One region of the Dorea sp. Marseille-P4042 genome, then DNA from elsewhere that is predicted to be linked to it. Evidence: a T-box and tRNA genes for the amino acid it is inferred to sense, from the RefSeq annotation. Region 1 holds a T-box; the other holds one or more tRNA genes.
The links. The T-box of region 1 lies ahead of proS (proline--tRNA ligase). A T-box ahead of a tRNA ligase gene usually reads a tRNA of that ligase, here a tRNA-Pro.
Positions count from the first base shown of each region.

Region 2: it encodes a tRNA-Pro, which carries the amino acid that the T-box ahead of proS (proline--tRNA ligase) is inferred to sense. The anticodon was not compared.

Region 1 is NZ_OLMI01000003.1:690,520-693,789, forward strand. It holds gene C7E02_RS16865 (transposase) at 1-51, opposite strand, end outside; gene proS (proline--tRNA ligase) at 285-1,727, opposite strand; T-box leader at 1,915-2,139, opposite strand; gene C7E02_RS16875 (DUF4091 domain-containing protein) at 2,628-3,270, opposite strand, start outside.
Region 2 is NZ_OLMI01000002.1:875,112-878,381, forward strand. It holds gene murI (glutamate racemase) at 16-834, opposite strand; gene C7E02_RS09700 (CPBP family intramembrane glutamic endopeptidase) at 889-1,875, opposite strand; tRNA gene C7E02_RS09705 (tRNA-Pro) at 1,994-2,067, opposite strand; tRNA gene C7E02_RS09710 (tRNA-Gln) at 2,128-2,198, opposite strand; tRNA gene C7E02_RS09715 (tRNA-Gln) at 2,461-2,531, opposite strand; gene C7E02_RS09720 (LL-diaminopimelate aminotransferase) at 2,725-3,270, opposite strand, start outside.

The DNA.
Region 1 (3,270 bases):
TACAATATGATAAAAACCCGTTGCACTTTCACGCCTTGCTCTTCTCGGCATAGGCATCCTCCTCCCTATCTACTTTTCTTCTATAAATGTTGGCAATTCTCGGCGACACGCCAAATACTGATAATAATGTAGAAATATCATGAATAACAAGAATTGCGTTGTAGAATTAAATTAACACATTTGTTTCTATAATGCAAGAAATTTACGAACACAATACCATAAAATTCAATTGGGGACGGAGGTTTTTTAAAAAACCTCCGTCCCCAATTGAATTGTGTTTCTTTCTAGTAAGATTTTCCCCAATATGCCATATGTTTTGCTGGTTTTCCGCAATAAATACATTTATCAGAGATCATCGGTTCATCTTCGATCAAACATCTTGTAGCAGCTCCGCCTGTCTCATATTTCACTTCGCCTTCACATACTGGATCTCCACACCAACATGCTTTTACGAATCCGCGGTTTGCTGCGAATTTTTCTTTCATCTCGTCCATCGTTACTGCTGTATCGATGTGTGCTTTCAGGAACTCTTCTGCCTTATTGTACATATCCTGCTGGATTGTTTCAAGAATCTCACGAAGTTTTGTTGTTATTTCATCTAAGGACACAACAATCTTCTCGCGGGTATCTCGACGTACTACTACAACCTGATTATTTTCAATGTCTTTTGGTCCGATTTCAATACGTGTTGGGATTCCGAGAATCTCCTGCTCTGAGAATTTCCATCCCGGACTCTTCTCTGAATCATCAATCTTCACTCTGTATCCGGCTTTTTTCAGCTCATCAAGCAATTCATTTGCTTTTTCCAGTACTCCTTCTTTGTGCTGAGCAATTGGAATTACGCGACACTCAACTGGTGCAAGGTGCGGTGGGATAACAAGTCCGTCATCGTCACCGTGAACCATGATAAGCGCTCCGATACTTCTTGTGGACAATCCCCATGATGTCTCGTAAACATTCTTAAGCTGATTGTCTTTGTCGATATACTGAATTCCAAATGCCTCCGGAAATCCGCTTCCAAAGAAATGGCTTGTTGCGGACTGCAGTGCTTTTCCGTCGTGCATCAGTGCTTCTACTGTATAAGTATCCTGAGCTCCTGCAAATTTCTCATGCTCTGCTTTTCTACCTGCTACAAATGGTACAGCCATTGTCTCTTTGTAGAAGTCTTTGTAAATCTGCCACATCTGGATTGTTCTTTGTTCAGCCTCTTCATATGTTGCATGAATCGTGTGGCCTTCCTGCCATAAGAATTCTCTGGAACGAAGGAACGGTCTCGTTGTCTTCTCCCAGCGAAGTACGGAACACCACTGGTTCCATACTTTTGGTAAATCTCTGTAAGACTGTACTGTTCTTGCCCATAAGTCACAGAACAATGTCTCAGATGTAGGTCTTACGCAAAATCTCTCCTGGAGTCTCTCCATTCCACCGTGTGTTACCCATGCTACTTCTGGTGCAAATCCTTCGATATGATCTGCTTCTTTCTCAAGAAGTGCTTCTGGAATCAGGCATGGAAGATATACATTTTCTACACCTGTCTCTTTAAATCTTCTGTCAAGGTCAGCTTTTATAAGCTCCCAGATTGCAAATCCATTTGGAAGGTAGTTCAAGCATCCTTTTACGCTTGAATAATCACATAACTGTGCTTCTCGCACAACGTCTGTATACCACTGTGCGAAATCTTCATCACGTGATGTGATATTTTTTACTAATTTCTTATCCTTTGCCATCACAATTCTCCTTTTTCTTGTTCTTTTATTTCTGTAAAATTCTGTTCATTTCCATTTCAAAAATGTATCTTTACAGGAAATGTTTTATTTCCGAGGAGTTACTTTTTCTGCCGGGAACTTTTCATATAATTTAATAAAAATGTAATTATCTATTATACAAAAAACCGCCGACTCTTCATCTCCCCATATCAGGGACCGAAAGCTCCGGCGGTACCACCCTAAATTAACTGTAGCTATGTTGCAAATATCAGACAGCACAGTTCTCTCCATTCTCCATTAACGCTGGTCAGACGCTGCATTTTCATGCAGAGGCTCCAGGACCGGTTCCATGCAGTTCATAGCAGACACCTCACACCATATAATGTCCTCTCTGAGCCAGCTTACATGTACTAATTCCATTCATCGCCAAAAAGTATATCAATTTGCTCATAATTTTAATCTATCCCATGCACTTTGTCAAGATGTATACTACATAATGCTGCGCGTTGTAATCCTGCGCGTTAATAAATGCCATAAAAAAGAGAGAAGATTTTGAATGAACAACTTCTCTCTTTTTTCTCGGTTGAATTACCGTTTGTGATTGTGATTCAATCACCCTTTACGTTGGTGATTTATTATATCATGTTTTTGGAATCTTTTGACATTTTGCAACAAATTGTTGCTTTTTTATTCATATAAATGTTCTCTATAAACAATTTATATTCCCATTTTGGCAGCTTCAACTTGATTATTTCGACAGCTTCAACTTGCTTGTTTCGGTAGCTGCGTCTTATCTGTCTCTCTAATCACATCCGTCTCTCTAATCACATCTGTCTCTCTAATCACATCTGTCTCTCTAATCACATCTGTCTCTCTAATCACGTCCATCTCTCACCAAGTGACACTCTGTTTATTTCCAGTTTATTTCCGTTCAGCCGTGAGTTCCTTAATCTCACGATTCACCCTGTCTCTTAACTGAATCAGATACATATCGGATTTTGGATAGCGCTTGAATGTCAATGGCTCCGGAAGGTTTCCTTCAATCAACTCCATGACATGCTCTCTACTTGTCAAAGATTCCAGTAATTTCAGTGCTCGCAGATCTGTCATAGCTTCGTCATGTACCATCATACGAAGCGACTCTTCCGGCTGTCCATTTTCACCTGGATATACAAGGAATGGATCTCCTGACGGAAATGCTCCGGCCGCATCTGTCACTTCATATGGATTAATGTGTTCAATGGAATACTGGCTGTTATAAAAATTATATCCCCAATGTAATACTCCAATAATTTTATATTTATACAGCTGCACACCGTAAATACGATTTCTCGCAGACGGCATGGACATAAAACGGTTACTTACTTCATAAAACTGTCCTGTACAGTAATAAGTCCACATATCCGTCAGACCATTTGCAAGAAACTCTTCAATTTCATTATTTCCCGGAACCGGCTTGTCAATTAGACCGTGACGGTAAATTTCATAACTGGATAATGCATCAAATGTGTGAAATCCGTCCAGCATATTTCCAAGGGATTCTTTTGCAGCCTTATAAGACTCC
Region 2 (3,270 bases), on a different contig from region 1:
CCTTTATATGGAATTTTATATAAGTGCCATTCGGTCTAACTGACACATATATTTGTCAATACGTATCTGGTCTGCCGCTGAAATCTGCTTACCAGAAAAATAATATGTAACCCGATCAGTTTTTGAAAATTCCTCTGCATCATTAGTCCCATTCTTCACACTGATCGTATCACACTCTTTTTCCATTCTACGGATTAATTCCCGAAGTGCTCCTTCATTTCCATCTACAAATTCTATCTTATTCGGGAAAATCTCCTGATAGCTCTCTTTGAAATAATTAAAATGGGTACAGCCAAGGACAAATGCTTTATATTCCTCTAATGGATAATCCTTCAGCGCCTCCTTAAGATACGGCACGATCTGATTCTGATCGAATATTTCCTGCTCTGCAAATCTAACCAGCTTTGGAAGCGCAACCAGATCTACCATATCACGCTTATCCACCCGGTCCACCAAGTGATGAAGCTTGTCTCCTTGAATTGTGATTGGTGTTGCTGCCACCAGGATTCTTCCCGGTCTGTCAGCATATTCTTCTACTGCTTTTTTCACTGCCGGTTCCATGCCCACAATCGGCAGTGGAAACTGACTTCTGTATTCTTTTGTGGCCACACTCGTAGCTGTATTGCAGGCAATCACAATCGCATCTACCTGCTTCTTGATCATAAATGCTATAATTTCGTCAATATATCCCCGGACTTGCTCTCTTGTTTTTTCCCCATATGGGACGTGCTCCTCGTCCGCATAATAGAGAAAATCTGCTTCTGGTATCATGCGAAGTGCACGGTGCAGAACAGACAGCCCACCCATGCCCGAGTCAAAAATACCTATTTTCATGATGTCACTCCTAGAACAATGAATGTGCCTTGGCACAATCAAGCTGTTTCTTCATTATAGCACAGAAAATTCCTTTGCAACTGGCTTTCTTTGATTTTTTAATGTTTTTGAAAAGATAAACGAGCCGAATATTACAACATAACAAATGACTGCCAATGGCGTTGAAAATGTAAAGCTATTCTCTGTTAATTTCCATAATCCTAATAAATTATTATTTAAGAAATGAATCACCACTGCAATCCATATAGTTGATGTCCGCTTATAAATCCAACACATAAAAATTGTATGGCTAATAAGCATAACAGACCGTCCAATAAAAAAAGTAATTGGAAGTTTAGTTATCATATAGTCTATCGGCAAATGAAAAAGCACTTCTATCGTTCCCAGGAAAAATATTGCTTTATAAACTCCATATTCTTTCTCCAGCAATGGAAACAAAAAATATCCCCACCCATATTCCTCGCCCAAGAATATAATAAATGTAAAGATAAACAGTGGCGCAAAACCAACTAGCTGTTTCACATCTGCCAATGGAACCTTTAATTGCGCTACATCTCCTGTTTTTAGATAATCACATACGAATTCCACTCGAACCATAAGGATAAAAATAGCAATATAAAGCAACGCATATTTCAATACTTCCTTAAACGAAACATTATAAGACAGACCTATATTGACCAAAATATTTTCCCCAATGGATTGTAAAAAGTAAATACTGCATAATGATTCAGCTATCATCAATATTTGAGATATAAAGACACTACTTGGAATAATAACGGATATTACAGTATATATCGTCATTCCTGCAAAACAAATTTTATAAAACCGAAAAAATTTATTGGATTCATTCTGACTTGATGCCCGTTGTTTTGCAAACAAAGTACTCATGGTTGGTAAAAGCATCAAAATATAACCTTCTGAGAACTTTTTTAAATGAAACACCTGATTATATAAAATCCCCAAAAAAATAAATAGAATTTCAAAACTAAACATGAATAATAAGAAATACTGTATCATTGACTTTTCTTTTTTATCAGTCATAATATTCCCCCCTTCCAACTCTATAAACTCAGTATACCATGGAAAATATTTAAACTACAATTTTATAAAAAGAAAAGCCACAAAACTAACCATATATCAGCTTTGCGACCAATCATAGTCGGAGTGACAAGATTTGAACTTGCGACCTCTACGTCCCGAACGTAGCGCTCTACCAAGCTGAGCCACACTCCGATATATCTTTAATTAAGTAACCGGATACTCATTCAAGTATCCGGCGCCCCTGCCAAGGAACTACGGATAGAGGACTCGAACCTCTACTAACAGAGTCAGAGTCTGCTGTGCTGCCATTACACCAATCCGCATTAGTGTGATGTTCTGCGTTATCAGCGAACAAATATTATTATACTTAATTCTGAAAAAAAGTCAATACCCTTTTTTTTATTTTTTCGCAATTTTTCACCAAATTTATATCTCTCATTTTCTAGCTGATATATTAGGAAATCTGCATCTATTGTGTGAAAATAAAAAGCGTCAATATTTACTCTTTCACCCTCTACGTCCCGAACGCAGCACCCGTATACGCAAAATGCTGAGTATCTCTTACGAAATACTCAGCATCAATAACTACGGATAGAGGACTCGAACCTCTACTAACAGAGTCAGAGTCTGCTGTGCTGCCATTACACCAATCCGCATTAATGTGACTTACTCTGCTGTTTTATTTGTCCAGCGAATATTAATTATACACGTATTCAAGAGAATGTCAATAGATTTTTTGCATTTTCCCTTTTCACATTTTCCCTTTTTCACCAGACATTTTTCAAATCGCTAATGGGGACGTAGCATTTTCACAAAATGCTACGTCCCCATCTACAATTTTACTGCAATTTACATTTCTTTGATTCTCTTGATTGCTGCTACTGTGTTTTCGTATGTTCCAAATGCTGTCAGGCGGAAATATCCTTCTCCGCTTGGTCCGAATCCTGAACCTGGTGTTCCGACTACGTTTGCTTTTTCAAGCAGATAATCGAAGAAATCCCAGGATGTCATTCCTTTTGGTACTTCTAACCAGATATATGGTGCATTCACGCCGCCGGATACGTTGTATCCTGCGTCTTTCAGTCCTTGTTTGATTGTTTTTGCATTGTTCATGTAATAAGCGACCTGATCTTTTAACTGAGCCTTTCCCGCTTCGCTGTATACCGCTTCCCCTGCACGTTGTACGATGTAAGGTGCTCCGTTGTATTTTGTTCCATGACGTCTTGCCCACAGGGAATGAAGCATCACGTCTCCGGATTTCAGATCTTTTGGAATAACGGTTGCTCCAAGACGTACTCCTGTAAATCCTGCATTCTTAGAGAAGCTTCGAAGCTCTATTGCGCATGTTCTTGCTCCTTCGCACTCGTAAATGGTGTGTGGTACGTCTGACTCGGA